DNA from 3 places in the Alcanivorax sp. MD8A genome. Region 3 is predicted to be linked to each of the others. Evidence: predicted binding sites of a transcription regulator. Region 3 holds the regulator's gene; each other region holds the start of a gene.
What was found. Region 3 encodes FNR, which switches genes on or off when oxygen is low (the NO sensors DNR and NnrR bind a similar motif). Its sites were predicted from a motif close to TTGATNTANATCAA; they were not measured.

Region 1 (5,356 bases), on a different contig from region 3:
CCAAGATAGATCGGGTTACGGCTCAGTGCGAAAACGCCCGTTGTCAGCAGTGTGCTTGCCGCGCGGTGAGGCATGAGGGTTGTCCTCGCCCGTCGTAACTGGAGGGCCGCGAGTGCTACCAGTAACAGTCCGGATACAGCAAGCAGGCTGGTCAGCCAGACGCTGCCGGGGAATTGGACAGCCGGGAAATGAATTGCCCTGTCGATGCCATAGCCCATTAACAAGCCGCCGAGATACAGCGCTGGCGGGGGCATCATTACCTGAGGGTGATCGAGAGACATAAGATTGATTAACCGTTTATGCGATGTTTGATGTTCACCAGTCTAGCGGACAGATGAAATGGACAGAACGGAAAAAGAAAAGGCAAAAGTTTTCAAGGAGGACTATTGATCCCTTTCGAAAAGCTGGGTTATGGTAATTCCATTCCCGCCCTTGCGGGAGTGATCGCGATCAAAAGCTGTTAACAGCTGAATGCAACTGAACCGCCAAAAGGCTTAAAACCAGGGCGGCAGGGGGCAGGCGTCACTCTCGCAATTTCAGACCTGACGCTCACCGAATGCCGCCAAACCAACGCAACCGTACCGTTTAACGGCACAGGGGATACGCATGGAAGAGCGCGCGGCCAGACTCCACACCCTTTCCACCAGCCACTACGCGAGCGCCAGCCAGAACGACAGCACCATCGAGCAAGAACAGAAAAAAACCTACGTCATCGATACTAACGTCCTGATCCACGACCCCAACTCCCTGTTGAACTTTGAAGAGCACCGCGTGGTGATCCCCATGACGGTGCTGGAAGAACTGGATAAGCTGAAAAGCGGTAAGTCGCATACCGCCGCCGATTGCCGGGCGGCTATTCGCCAAATCGACAAGGTGCTCGGCCACGCCACGCCGGAACAGGTGGAGGCCGGGATTCCCATCCCGCGCGGCCCGGATAACTCAACCCAGGGCACCCTCACGGTACTCATGTCGAGCCTGGAGGACATCAAGGCTCCCCTGCCGGATCACCTGAACGATAACCGCATCATCAACGATGTGGTCGCCATGAAGGCCCAGGCCCCGGATGAACGCTTTATCCTGGTGACCAAGGACATCAACATGCGTCTCAAGGCGAGGGCCTGTGGAATCGAGTCCGAGGACTACCACAACGATCAGCTGGTCACGGATATCAAGCAACTGACCCGGGGCTATTTTGAGGTGCCCGGCTCGTTCTGGGACCAGGTGACCCAGGTGGAAACCGAGCAGGACGGACCGGACACCCTGCATTATCTGTCCCACGGCTTGCTGGTGAGCGAGATTCTGGGGGAAGAGGTCTATCCCAACCAGTACATCATTGATGAGCAAGGCTTTGTCGGCCGGGTCATGCATATCGAAAACGGGGTGGTGACCCTGAAGCATTACAAGGCAGACAGCATGCTGGAGCAGGAGGCATGGGGACTGAAGCCCATGAACATCCAGCAAGCCATCGCGCTGCAATTATTGCTCGACCCGGATGTGCATCTGGTCAATCTGACGGGGGCGGCAGGCTCGGGGAAAACGATTCTGGCGCTGGCTGCGGCCATTGAAATGACGGTGGAGCAGAAGCGCTTCAACAAGATTATCGCCACCCGCTCCACGCCACCGCTGGCTGAAGATCATGGTTTTCTGCCTGGTACCGAAGAAGAGAAGATGGATCCCTGGCTGGGGGCGATCAACGATAACATCGAAGCCCTGCACCTGAACGATGAGAATCCCACGGGCAGCATTCAGTACGTCAAAGAGCGCGCCAATATTCAGTTCAAGGCGATGAATTACATCCGTGGCCGAAGCTTTCAGAAGTCCCTGATCCTGATCGACGAAAGCCAGAACCTGACCCCCCATCAGATGAAAGCCATCATCACCCGGGCAGGCGAAGGATCCAAAGTGGTGTGCCTGGGCAACCTGGCCCAGATCGACACCCCTTACCTCTCGCCCACCAGCTCCGGGCTCACCTACATGACTGAACGCTTCAAGCGTTTTGTCCATGGCGGGTCGGTGCAGTTGAATGGAGTGCCGAGATCGTTGTTGGCGGAATATGCGGAGTCCTTCCTCTAGTTAACAGTTAATAGTGAACAGTTAACAGCGAAATACTCGCGGTAAATTTTTTCTTTTCACCAATGAAAGAGGCCGCGCCCAGACCTTGGGCGCGGCCTCTGTGCTCTCAGCGCACAGCAATGCCAATGCGCGTCGCTGTTAACTGTTCACTATTAACTGTTAACTGCCTCAACAACTTTTTTGCACGCCTCCGACCCATAAAAATCCTCCACCACCCATTCCACGAACGGCTCCAGAACGCCTTGTTCTACCAATACAGTGGCACCTTTGGCGAGCGCCGGGGTGGTGATGGCGTGGACCCGTTGTTCACTGATCTGCATGTTTTCCAGCAGGGTCTTGAGGGGCAACTGGCTCAGAGAATCCACGGCGGCCCGAATACCGACACCGACCAGGCGACGGGTGTAATCCAGCCGGGCGCTTTCGTCACCGATGAGACAGCCTTGCTCAATGACGTCGCCAATGGTGGCCTTGGGAACCAGGGCCAGGTAGTCAGCGGGCTTCAGTGGGGCGACCCGACGGTAACCGTCTCGGGCAAGTTGTTCGATGCGTTCGTTGGTGAGTTGTTTATTCAGCCACTGCTCGCCGGTTTTCAGGGTGACGCGAATATTTTTTTGAAGATAGGTACGGATGGATTCTTCCATGCCGCCCATGGCCTTTCCGACCACACTCTTGCGGCCCATCTTCATCACACTACTGACGCCTGGCAGCTTGGCCAGGGCATTTTCTTCCAGAAGAAAGTTCTTGATGCCGGTGTACAGCATCTCGCTGACCATCTCACTGACCAGAGGGTGGTTCATTGCGGCATGTACGGCTTTTTCTCGCAAGGTTTGCAGTTGCAGGGCCTGTTCGAGAATGGCTTCAAAGTGTTCTTCGCGCAGCAGCTCACCCAGGGTGGCGTCATCGCGTTCGGCAGTGTCCCAGACGGCCAGGGTGACATCGGTGACGACTTGCTGAAGTCCCTGGGCGCTCAGGGCGTCTTGCAGCCAGGCATCCACCACCTGGCAGAGGCTGTCGGCGTCAACCAGCTTTCCCAGCGGCACATCGGTGAGCAGGGCGCTGGCTTGGCTCATCATCGCCTGCCAGTGTTCGGGGGCCTGCAGTTGTTGGGTCAGGTGAGTCTTGTGGGCGTCACGCAATGCGTTGATCAGAGAGCTTGAAGCCATGATGAATATCTCTTTGTTATTGGTGTGCGGCCTGCGAGTCAGCGTGGGGCGCAGGGCGTTCGCAATGATGGCTTCCTATACTGCGCTATCACGCTTGATGTGTATGTAACTGGGTTGACGTGAAATCAGGGCGCTAGTGCGAATGTGTCAGATTGGGTGATTTTCGTTCAAGAACCGTTGATCCTCCATTCGCTTCATTTTGTCGATACGCATAAGCATGCATTGGTTTTCTCTGCCTATTCTGGGGGCGTCCCCGTTGGCTTACAGACCAGTTAAGTCCAGCAGTGGTTGCGGCACCGGGGGCAGGGGATTGCGGCTGTTTTCGCTTGCCATATTGACGTAGCGCAATGCCCATTGGCTGCTTGTGGCGTTCAATGATGTCCAGCCTCAGAGAGAGTGGGATGCAGGCGCCACAGCAGAATAGTGCTAACGAAAGGGGAAAAATATGAAGCTGCGAGGACAGGGAAAAAACGCGATGGCTCTGGTCGCCTTGATGGCGGCAGGACCCGCATTGGCTCATGAAGCAGGGGATTTCATTGTGCGTTTTGGGGCAATTCAGGTTGATCCCGATGTCAGTAGTGAGACGTTCGATTCTGCCATGCCCGTCGTGGGCGGGTTGGGGGTGGACGTGGACGACGATACCCAGTTGGGGCTGACTTTTGCCTATATGGTGACCGACGCCATTGGGGTAGAGCTGGTGGGTGCGACGCCATTTACCCATGACATTATTCTGGATACCGGTGGCAGCGGTGTCGTGATTGGTGAAACCAGTCATTTACCTCCGACCTTGCTTGCCCAGTATTACGCGCCGTCGGTTGGCCCGGTAAGGGCGTATCTCGGGGCGGGTATCAACTACACGCTCTTCTTTGAGGACTCCATTGATGATGGCGTGGTCAGTCCGTTGCTGGGTGGCGCAGATGCCGACGTCAAGCTCAGTAATTCCGTGGGCTTTGCCTGGGAAGTCGGGGCGGATGTGGCGATCAATGATAACTGGCTCTTCAACGTGAGCGTCTGGAATATCGATATCGACACCGAGGCCCGGTTGTACGTCAATGATGCCCGGGTAGACAAGATCGATGTGGAAATCGATCCATGGGTGTACATGGTCGGGTTGGGCTACCGCTTCTGATTCGTCACTGTGACAGGGGCAGGGGACTGCCGAGCAGGGTGATCTGGTTTCAGGTCAGATTGCCCTGCTGACAGGGAGCTTGCCGCCCACGTCTATCAGGCGGTTTCCTCGAGAGTCTCCGGAAATTGCTGGCGAAAGATGTCGTAGCCGCCATCGAGACTCACGGCCTGAAAACCTTGTTCGCCTAGCCAGTCAGCGGCGCCCTGGCTGCTGTTACCGTGGTAGCAGTAGATCACCAGGGGACGCTCCCGGCTGGTGTCAGCCAGGAACTGATCCACGTTGGCGTTGCTCAGGTGGATAGCCCCGCGCAGATGCCCGGCGGCGAAGCTGGCGGGATCGCGGATGTCCACGAACAGGGCGTTGCCGTCATCAAAGCGGGCCTTGCCTTCCGCAGGGCTGATCCGTTCAGGCATGGTTTTCCTCTCGTTCCTGCAGCAAGTCTGCTGGAGGGTATTCGCATTCCAGCTTCATGCTGATGGCATTTTCCAGTTCGGGCAGCAGGAAGGCATCGTCTTCACAGGCGAAGCTGATGGACATGCCACTGGCGCCCGCGCGACCTGTACGGCCGATACGATGCACGTAGTCTTCCGGGTCTTCCGGCAGGTTGTAGTTCACCACGTGGGACACGCCGTCGATGTGGATGCCTCGCCCGGCCACGTCGGTGGCAATCAGCACCTGCAGGTCGCCGGAGCGGAAGCGCTCCAGTGTCTTCATGCGCTGGTTCTGGGGCACATCGCCAGAGATCATCGAAACCTTGAGGCCTTTCTTGTGCAGGCGGTCGTTGATGCGGCGGGTAATATCCCGACGGTTGGCAAACACGATCACCTTGTCCATGTTCATGCCGGTAATCAGGTTGTACAGCAGCTTGAACTTGTCGTCGGTGTTGGTGATATAGACCTTCTGCTCAACACGCTCAGTGGTGACCTGTGCCGGCTCGATTTCTACCACTTCGGCGTCCTGGGTCCAGCGACGGGCCAGATTCATCACATCG
Region 2 (5,356 bases), on a different contig from region 3:
AGGCCATGGCGGGCTGGAAGAAGGTGGTGGATGCGGTCCATGAGGCCGGTGGCCAGATCATTCCGCAGCTGTGGCATGTGGGTGCGGTGCGCAAGGCCGGTATCGGCCCCGACAAGGATGTGCCCGGTTATTCCCCGTCCGGGCTGTTCAAGCCAGGCAAGGAAAATGGTCATGCCATGACCCAAGAGGATATCCAGGACGTGATCCGGGCTTTTGCGGATTCCGCCAAGGCCGCCAAAGCCGTGGGTTTTGATGGCGTGGAGATCCATGGGGCCCACGGTTACCTGCTGGACCAGTTTTTCTGGGAAGGTACCAACCAACGTGACGACGAGTACGGCGGTTCCATCGAGAACCGGGCGCGCATCGGCGTGGAGATCGTCAAGGCGGTCCGTGAAGCGGTGGGCGAGGATTTTGCCATCGTGCTGCGCTTCTCGCAGTGGAAGCAGCAGGATTACGAGGCCAAGCTGGCCCAGACCCCGGAAGAGCTGGAGCGCTTCCTGATGCCGTTCGTGGAGGCGGGTGTGGATATCTTCCATGCGTCTACCCGACGTTTCTGGCTGCCGGAGTTTGAGGGCTCTGACCTGAATCTGGCAGGCTGGACCAAGAACATTACCGGCAAGCCGGTGATTTCGGTTGGTAGCGTGGGCCTGGACGGCGACTTCCTCAACAGCCCGGAAGGTATGGGTGGCACCGCCAACCCGGCGGCGCTGGATGAGCTGACCCGACGCATGGACAACGACGAGTTTGACCTGATTGCGGTGGGCCGTGCCCTGCTGCAAGACCCCAACTGGCTGGTGAAGATGCGTGATGGTAAGGAAGACGAGATTGAGCCGTTTACCAAGAAGGCGTTGGGGAGTTTGAGCTGACAGCTACGAGCTATGAGCTATGAGTAAAAGCACGCGGGGCTGGTTTTCTGGCTCTGCGATGACAGAGGCCGCGTCCATAGGTTGGGTGCGGCCTTTTTCGTTGGTGTAGATGGTTTTGTGGGGGCGGCGGTTCCACCGCGAAAAACGCCGTGTCACGGCTATCGCGGTCGAACGACCGCTCCCACAACAGCGTCGAAGTCGAAGCTTTGCCGTAGGAGCGTCGCTCGCGGCGCGATCAATACAGTTTCGAGTGGCGAGTAGCGAGTTTCGAAAAGCAAAGGCCTGCTTCGCACGGAAAAGGTTTTCACAACTCGAAACTCGTGCCTCGCTTCCAGGGTTCGGTGATCGCGCCGCCACTGAGCGCAGCGAAGGAACGCCCGAAGGGTGAGCGTAGCGAATAACCGACACTCCTACGGATAGGCTTTCAGAAAGAAAGAGGCCGCGCCCAATGTCCGGGCGCGGCCTCTTTGGTTTTCGTTGAACGACGGCGTCAGTCCGCGTTTCAACTTTGAACTTTAAACTTTCAACTCTCTTCGCCCTGATCTTCCAGCGACTGGTTGATGGCCAGGGCCAGCAGGGTGCAGATGACGCCGGAGAGCAGGTAGACCGTCACCGACAGAAGGCCGAATTTGGCGGACAGGCCCAGGGCCACCAGGGGGGCGAAGGCAGCGCCGAACAGCCAGGCGAAGTCGGAGGTCAGGGCGGCGCCGGTGTAGCGGAAGCGCGGGGCGAAGTTCGCGGTCACCGTGCCGGAGGCTTGTCCGTAGGACACCCCGAGCAGGGCAAAGCCCAGCAGGATGAAGGTGTCCTGCATGGCGGGACTGCCGCCCATCAGCAGTGGGGTGAGCAGGCTGAACACGCCGATCACGGCAGCCAGGGCGCCCACGGTGGTGCGCTTGCCGATACGGGCGGCGATCCAGCCGGAGCCAATGGTGGCCAGAATACCCACGAAGCCGCCTAAAATCTGTACAGTGAGGACTTCGGCGGTAGTCTGACTGCCCTGAAAGGCAATCCAGGACAGCGGGAAGATGGTGACCAGATGGAACAGGGCATAGCTGGCCAGGGCGGCAAAGGAGCCGATAAAGATGTTGTAACCCTGGGTGCGTACCATTTCTGTGGTGCGGATGGGTTCCAGTTCGCTTTCTTCCATGGCTTCGGTGTATTCCTCGCCCAGCACCAGCCGCAGGCGGGCAAACAGGGCGACCACATTGATGGCGAAGGCCACGAAGAACGGATAGCGCCAGCCCCAGCCGACGAAATCCGGGGCGCTCAGGCTGTTATACAGGAACAGGAACAGGGCGCTGGCAATCACGAAGCCGATGGGCGCGCCCAGTTGCCCCAGCATGGCGTACCAGCTGCGTTTCTCTTTCGGCGCGTTCAGCGCCAGCAGCGAGGGCAGACCGTCCCAGGAGCCACCGAAGGCTATGCCCTGCATGATGCGGAACAGGGCGAGCAGGGCAATGGCATGGGCACCCAGCTTTTCATAGCCGGGCAGGAACGCCATGCCGCAGGTGGCGGTGCCGAGCAGGAACAGGGCCGCAGTGAGTTTGACGCCGCGACCCCAATGGCGCTGAATCCACATGAACAGGGCGGTGCCGAAGGGGCGCGCCACAAAGGCCAGCGAGAACAGGACGAAGGAATACAGCAGGCCCTGAAGCTGACCGGTAAACGGGAAGAAGACCTGAGGGAATATCAGGACAGAGGCGATCCCGTAGACAAAGAAGTCGAAATATTCGGAGGTGCGGCCGATGACCACGCCCACCGCGATTTCATTGGGAGCCACCGGAGCGTGGCTCTGGCCCTGCATCGGGGCCTGGAGGGTGTTTGACATGTTGTGCGCTCTGGCTGTGTTGTTATCGTCGTGCATTGACGTCCGTCAACTTAGGACTTTAAGCCTATGGGACAAAATGTCCAATACCGACTACTCACCCAGGTGGCTAGAGTGCCCCCATCCCATAAGCCAACCAGAAAATTCGCCAATGCAATTAGTGAAATATTTGCGTGGAGCGTCGTTGACGTTGCTAGCGACCCTTCTGCTTTCCGGTTGTGACACCGTTGTGATGTCGCCTTCCGGTGATGTGGCCCTGCAACAGCGTGACCTGCTCGTCTGGGCCACGGTGCTGATGTTGTTGGTCATTGTGCCTGTGATTGTGCTGACTCTGTGGTTTGCCTGGCGCTACCGCGAGTCCAATACCGAGGCGACCTACAAGCCGGAATGGACCCATTCCACGGTGCTGGAACTGGTGATCTGGTCTGTGCCGCTGATGATCATCATCGCGCTGGGGGCCATGACCTGGGTAAGCACCCACAAACTGGACCCCTACCGCCCGCTGGACCGCATTGATGCGCAGACTCCGGTGCCGGTCGGCCTGGAGCCGCTCACCGTGGAAGTGGTGGCGCTGGACTGGAAGTGGCTGTTTATCTACCCGGAGCAGGGGATCGCCACCGTCAATGAGCTGGCGGCGCCGGTGGATCACCCGATCCGCTTCAAGATCACCGCCTCCACCATGATGAATTCGTTCTTCATTCCGGCCTTGGCCGGTCAGATCTATGCCATGGCGGGCATGGAGACCAAGCTGCACGGGGTGATCAACGAGCCGGGCGTCTATAAGGGCTTTTCTGCCAACTACAGCGGCGCGGGCTATTCGCAGATGAAGTTCGATTTCCACGGGCTCAGCGAGGCAGATTTCGATGCCTGGGTGGCCAAGGCCAAGGCCAGTGGCAACGCGCTGGACCGGGAAACCTACCTGGAACTGGAAGCCCCGAGTATCGACGACCCGGTGACGCTCTACAGTCAGGTGGACCCGACCCTGTATCACGCGATTTTCAACCGCTGTGTGGCACCGGGCCAGACCTGCATGGAAGACATGATGTACCACAGTGGCATGGGCCAGCACGGCGGCCACCACGGTGAGGCAGACACCGGCCATGAGGGCCACGGGAAGCATGAAGGTCACGCTGGGCACGACCAGCATGGAGGCCAACATGACTAATACAGCATTCCTGATCGCTAACGCAGTAGGTGCCGCCCATGTTTGAGAACCTGGACCTGACCAAGCTGATCTTTGGTCGCCTTACCTGGGACGCGATTCCCTTTCATGATCCGATCATCCTCGGCACCTTCGCTGTGGTGGCGGTGGGCGGTATCGCGCTGCTTGCCGCGCTGACCCGCTACAAGCTGTGGGGCTACCTGTGGAACGAGTGGTTCACCACCATCGACCACAAGAAAATCGGCATCATGTACATCATTCTTGGCCTGGTGATGCTGCTGCGCGGCTTTGCCGATGCCATCATGATGCGTCTGCATCAGGCCATGGCCTTTGGGGATTCCACCGGCTACCTGCCGCCGCATCACTACGACCAGATCTTCACTGCCCATGGCGTGATCATGATCTTCTTCGTGGCCATGCCGCTGGTTACCGGGATCATGAACTACCTGATTCCGCTGCAAATTGGCACCCGCGATGTGGCCTTCCCGTTCCTGAACAACTTCAGCTTCTGGATGACCACCGGCGGTGCGGTACTGATGATGGTGTCGTTGTTTATCGGTGAGTTCGCCAAGACTGGCTGGCTGGCCTACCCGCCATTATCGGGGATATTGCAGAGTCCCGGAGTCGGGGTGGATTACTACATCTGGGCGTTGCAGATCGCCGGGGTGGGTACGCTGCTGTCCGGGGTGAACCTGCTGGTGACCATCGTCAAGATGCGGGCGCCGGGCATGAGCCTGATGAAGATGCCGGTGTTCACCTGGACCTCCCTGTGCACCAACGTGCTGATCGTAGCCGCCTTCCCGGTGTTGACGGCGGTACTGGCCATGCTGTCCATGGACCGTTACCTGGATACTGCCTTCTTTACCAACGATCTGGGCGGCAACGCCATGATGTACGTGAACCTGATCTGGATCTGGGGGCACCCGGAGGTGTACATCCTGATCCTGCCGGTGTTCGGTATTTTCTCCGAGATCGTGGCCACCTACAGCCGCAAGCCGCTGTTCGGTTACACCTCCATGGTGTACGCCACCGTGGTGATCACCGTGCTGTCCTACCTGGTGTGGCTGCACCACTTCTTCACCATGGGCTCGGGGGCCAGCGTGAACTCGTTCTTCGGGATCACCACCATGATTATCTCGATCCCCACGGGCGCGAAGATCTTCAACTGGCTGTTCACCATGTTCCGTGGCCGCATCAAGTTCGATGTGCCCATGCTGTGGACCGTGGGCTTCATGGTCACCTTTGTGATTGGGGGTATGACCGGGGTGTTGCTGGCGGTGCCGCCGGTGGACTTCGTGCTGCATAACAGCCTGTTCCTGATCGCGCACTTCCATAACGTGATCATCGGTGGTGTGCTGTTTGGTCTGTTCGCCGGTATTACCTACTGGTTCCCGAAGGCCACCGGTTACAAGCTGGACGAGTTCTGGGGCAAGATGTCCTTCTGGTTCTGGCTGATCGGTTTCTACTTCGCCTTCATGCCGTTGTACGTGCTTGGCCTGA
Region 3 (5,356 bases):
CAAGACTGGAACGAAGCGCTGGTTGGCCGTTACGGGGGCCCGGGGCCTCGCTACACCTCGTACCCCACGGCACCCATGTTCCACGAGAACATCCCCAATGATGCCTTCTCTCGGGCGATGGACGACAGCAATCAGGCCCGGCGGCCGCTGTCGCTCTACGCCCATGTGCCCTTCTGCCGCCATGTTTGCTACTACTGCGCCTGCAATCGCATTATCACCGCAGACCGGGCACTGGCCGGCACTTACCTGCAGAATCTCAAGAAGGAAATCCACCTGCTCGCCAGCCATGTGGACAAACGACGTCAGGTCACCCAACTGCATTGGGGTGGCGGCACGCCAACCTATTTGAGCGATGCCCAAATCACCGAGCTGGTGTATGACCTGGCCAGGCATTTCAACTTGCGCGAGGACGACCGTGGCGACTATGCCATTGAAGTTGATCCCCGCACAGTAGACCGTGCCCGCCTGGGTCTACTCCGAGGCTTGGGGTTTAACCGTTTGAGTCTGGGTGTGCAGGATTTGAACCCGCTGGTTCAACAGGCGGTTAACCGTGTTCAGTCCTTTGAAATGATTCGTGACACCCTCGGCTGGGCCCGAGATTTCGGATTCAAGTCCATCAATGTAGACCTGATCTCCGGATTGCCCTGGCAAACCGAAATGACCATGGCACGAACCCTTGAGCAGCTGATTTATCTCAAGCCGGAGCGCATCTCTGTCTATGGCTATGCCCATCTGCCGGACCGATTCAAGATTCAGCGCCAGATAGACGAAGCCGCCCTGCCTTCACCTACCGAAAAGATTCGGATGTATGTCCGTGCCGGGCGGATGTTGCAGCAGGCGGGATATCGCTTCATCGGCATGGACCACTTTGCCCTTGAGTCTGATGAAATGGCTGTGGCACAGCGTAATGGACTGCTGCACAGAAATTTTCAGGGCTATACGCTGCACGGCGATGCGGATCTGCTGGGAATGGGCGTGAGTGCAATCAGCCAGATAGGCAACCTGTATGTGCAGAACCATAAAGTGCTAGGCGACTGGCAAGCCGCCGTGGAGCAGGATCGATTACCGCACCACAAAGGCTATCAGCTGGACAAGGCTGACCTTATTCGACGCGACATCATCATGAAACTCCTGTGCGATCTGCGGCTGGATATTCGGGCCTTTGAGCAACAATGGGCGATCAGTTTCCAGGACACCTTTGCCGAGGCCATGATCCAGTGGCGCGATTTCGCCGACCAGGGACTAGTGGTGTTTAACGACGACGCATTGCTAATCACCGAACAGGGACGGCTGGTCAGTCGTGCGCTGGTACAACCGTTCGACTCATACTTGACTAACAAGCAAACCAAAGGCTTTAGTCGTATAATCTGAACCAGAGTCAGTCATTTGCTCCGCGCTTCGCGCGCGTGAACCCGTCTGTCGCAGAACAAAGGATGTCACCGTGTCTCAACACGTTTCCTGTAATGATTGCAGCTTGAGCCCCGTTTGCTTGCCGCTGGCTGTCGCGCCCGCGCAAATGGATCAGCTCGACAATATCATTCGCCGCGGTCGCCCGCTCAAACGAGGAGAGCACCTGTACCGAGCGTCTGACAGCTTCGAATCGGTATTTGCTGTGCGCTCCGGGGCGATCAAGACCTATGTTGTTAGCCAGGATGGCGAGGAACAGGTTACCGGTTTCTATATGCCCGGAGAGGTGCTGGGCATGGACGGTATCAGCACGGCACATCATGTCTCTAATGCCAAGGCACTGGAAACCGCAACCGTCTGTGAGATTCCCTTCACCCAGCTGGAAAATCTGTCACAGCAGATTCCTACCCTGCAGCACCATTTTTTCAGTCTGATGAGTGATGAAATCCGTGCTGACCGCGAACTTCACATGTTGTTAAGCAAGAAAAGTGCAGACGACCGTGTGGCCTCGCTGCTGCTCTCCCTGTCCGCCAGGCATCATCGGCGCGGCCTGAGCAGTGAATCCTTCCGCTTGCCCATGTCCCGTTACGACATTGCCAATTATCTTGGGCTCGCAGTGGAAACCGTCAGCCGGATCTTTACCCGCTTCCAGCAGAAAGGCTGGCTTCAGGTTTCCGGGCGCGACATTGATATTCTCGATCGTGCCAGCTTGTGCGGCAACGCCCCTGACACGGATACCGTGGAGATTCATTTGTGAGCCACAACCTGCTCGTTATTCTTGATCCTGACTTGAAAGCGTCACAACCGGCGCTGGACAAAGGCCTTGCCATGGCCGCCAGCCTTGGCAGTTCTGTGACGGTCTTGGTGAATGCCTATTCCGGCCCCATGGCCCGAGCCGTCGGGCTGGATGAAGAACGCTTCAATGCCGCCAAAAGCCAGATAACCCATGCCTGGCGTCAGCGCATTCAGGGCTTGGCTGGCGAATACCCTGTTGCCCTCGCCATTGTGTGGGCGAGACGCGAAATGGATGCCCTGCGCACCGAAATTCTGCGCCTTTCACCGGACCTTCTGGTTGTGCATACCAGCCAGGAAAGCGGGCTGAAGCGGCACGTTTTTACCCCCAGGGACTGGCAGTTAATTCGAAAAGCCCCCTGCCCTGTACTTTGTGTACACAGCGAAGCTTGGCAGCAGTCCCCGCAGTGGCTGGTCGCGCTGGACCCCGGTGAGCAGGATGATGATGCCGCGCCTCTGGCGAACACATTGCTCACCCAGGCTCGCACCCTCACCCAATCACTGAATGGCAAACTGCAAGCGTGCCATGTGATGGATGGTGTGGATGACAGCCTGGTGATGTTGGTGGCTGAGGGGGTGCCTGACTATGCAGCGACCCTTGAGTCGCTCAAAACGCACCATCAACAACGATTCCTGGAATACGCCCGGTCACAGGGCCTCGACAGCGAGTCTGTTAGCCTGCTGGAAGGGCCAGTGGCCGATGCCCTTGCCCGGCACTGTGAAGCGAATCAGATCGATGTGTTGGTGGTGGGGACGGTGCGCCGCAATCTGGCCGAGCGAATGCTGCTCGGGTCAACGGCAGAAACCGTGATTACCCGAGCCAGAAGTGATGTGCTGGTCATCAAACCTGACCGGTTCGAATCCCCCTGGGTGGAATAACCGGTGCCATGCAGGTATGGCACCGGGGACAGGGACTACTGTTCTGCCCTGCGGAATACCGGTTTGTCTGCGGTTGAGTCTGCCTCGCTGTAGCGATAGCCTGCCACATCGAAATTGACCAGCTTGCCCGGGTCCTTGATGCCCTTCTTGAGGATCCAGGCTGCCATCATGCCGCGCGCTTTTTTCGCGTAAAAGCTGATGACCTTGTATTTTCCGTTCTTCTCATCCTGAAAGACCGGCTCCACGATTCGCCCGTTCAAGGCTTTCTTGTTGACCGATTTGAAGTACTCGTTGGATGCCAGGTTGACCAGCACATCGGTTTTCTGGGCTTTCATGTCACGGTTCAGCTGATCGGTAATAATATCGCCCCAGAATGCGTAGAGATCTTTGCCGCGGGCGTTGTCCAGGCGTGTTCCCATCTCCAGACGATAGGGCTGCATCAGATCCAGGGGGCGAAGCACGCCGTAGAGGCCAGACAGCATCCGAAACGAATCCTGGGCACGTTCCAGCTGCTTGTCGGTAAAGGTTTCAATCTCAAGCCCCGTGTAGACATCGCCCTTGAAGGCAAATGCCGCCGGACGGGCATTCTTCTTGTTGAACGGACGTTGCCATTGGGCAAAGCGCTCCACATTGAGATGAGCGATTTTGTCACTGACCTTCATCAGGCTTCCCACATCCGCCGGAGAAAGCGCTCTGGCGCGTTCAATCAGCACTTCACTGTCGTCCAGCAAGCGCGGCTGGGTCGTCTTGAGTGCCGGCAACGGACTTTCGTAATCCAGGGTTTTTGCCGGGGAAACCACAATCAGCATGACCTTCTCCTTTACATGTCGCTGTGGGAATTATATGAATCAGAGGAACGAAGGTCTGCATTCTGGAGGATAAATGCGCCTATTACTGCTATTTGCCGTGGTTATCGCTGTGATTGTGTTGCTTTGGGGCAGCTGGCAATGGGGCCGACGAGCCTTTCTGATAACCGTGGTAGCAGTGGTTGTTGGTCTGAGTGGCCTGCTGTATGGCATGTTTCGGGAAAGCGCCAACGACCAGGTTCTGCTGGCACCGGAAGGGCTTGAGGTGGCGGTTAGTGATATTCGTCAGTCAGAATCAGGCGTGCGCCTCAGCGGCACACTGACCAACGCCGGCGAACTGGACCTCGCTGCCGTTGATGTGCAGATACAGGCCCTGGATTGCCCGACCGAGGGTGAGTGCCGGGTGGTGTATCAGGAACAGCAACGTCTGCAGATGTACGTTCCTGCCGGCCGGCAGTACCCGTTTGCAGTGGTTAGCCGGCATCCACCTGACCAGGAAACCGTTGATCGCTGGCAGTTACGGCCAGTTGCACGGCTGGTTTATCCGTCTTCGCGCTGAGCAATACTGGCAAGATGGTGTGAGAATCGTCACAATTCGCGTTCCTGACACCCTGGAGTCTGTATGGCCTCTCTGATCCCGGGCAATCCCACCCCCATCGGTGAACATACCTGGCGCGTATTGGGCCGTAACCCCGGCATGATGACCGGGCCCGGCACCAACAGCTACCTGTATGGGCGTGATGCGCTCACGGTGATTGATCCCGGCCCCGTGGATCAGGAACACCTGAAGGCCTTGCTGGCAGCGGCCCGTGAATTGGGCAAACCCATCAACCAGGTCATCGTGACCCATACTCACCGGGATCATTCCCCCGGTGCCCTCGCCATCGTGGCCGCCACCGGGGCGCGTTGCCTTGGCCCCTTTGTCCCCGATGACGGGTTGCAAGACGAGACCTGGCAAGCGGATCAGGTTTTACGCGAAGGGGATGTGGTCGATTGCGGCGGTGTGGGTTTATCGGTGATTGAGACCCCGGGACACGTGAACAACCATCTGTGCTATCTCACCGATGAAGGGCTATTGTTCACCGGTGATCACCTGATTCAGGGGTCCACCGTGGTCATCGCCCCGCCCTCCGGCTCCATGCAGGCGTATTTTGCGTCTTTGAAAAAACTCATGGGCCGGGGCATCACCCTGATGGCTCCGGGGCACGGCGATGTTATCGCCAACCCCGACGAGTCTTTGGCGCAGACCCTGGCCCATCGCCAGAAGCGCGAAGACAAAGTGTACGACAAGCTCCCCCCCTCCCCGTCTCCACTGGCAGAACTGGTCAAAGCCGTCTACGACGACGTACCGGTCTTTCTCCACGGCGTCGCCCAATTCTCCCTCCACGCCCACCTGATCAAACTGGCCGAAGACGGCAAGGCCCGTGAAACAGAATCCGGCTGGCAAAGAAGCGAGTAACGAGGAAAGAGAG

Region 1: a site for FNR is predicted at 3,571-3,584, ahead of A15D_RS03395 (OmpW family protein). Genes of this name have one in related genera too.
Region 2: a site for FNR is predicted at 2,733-2,746, ahead of cyoA (ubiquinol oxidase subunit II). Genes of this name have one in related genera too.

Annotation. Positions count from the first base shown of each region.
Region 1 is NZ_AQOQ01000004.1:88,349-93,704, forward strand. It holds gene A15D_RS03380 (isoprenylcysteine carboxylmethyltransferase family protein) at 1-281, opposite strand, end outside; gene A15D_RS03385 (PhoH family protein) at 607-2,073, shown strand; gene A15D_RS03390 (hypothetical protein) at 2,226-3,236, opposite strand; gene A15D_RS03395 (OmpW family protein) at 3,682-4,365, shown strand; gene glpE (thiosulfate sulfurtransferase GlpE) at 4,461-4,778, opposite strand; gene rhlB (ATP-dependent RNA helicase RhlB) at 4,771-5,356, opposite strand, start outside.
Region 2 is NZ_AQOQ01000010.1:76,407-81,762, forward strand. It holds gene A15D_RS07295 (NADH:flavin oxidoreductase) at 1-866, shown strand, start outside; gene A15D_RS07300 (MFS transporter) at 1,390-2,697, opposite strand; gene cyoA (ubiquinol oxidase subunit II) at 2,846-3,859, shown strand; gene cyoB (cytochrome o ubiquinol oxidase subunit I) at 3,898-5,356, shown strand, end outside.
Region 3 is NZ_AQOQ01000021.1:23,623-28,978, reverse strand. It holds gene hemN (oxygen-independent coproporphyrinogen III oxidase) at 1-1,371, shown strand, start outside; gene fnr (fumarate/nitrate reduction transcriptional regulator Fnr) at 1,442-2,164, shown strand; gene A15D_RS11700 (universal stress protein) at 2,161-3,078, shown strand; gene yaaA (peroxide stress protein YaaA) at 3,114-3,887, opposite strand; gene A15D_RS11690 (hypothetical protein) at 3,961-4,443, shown strand; gene A15D_RS11685 (MBL fold metallo-hydrolase) at 4,507-5,343, shown strand.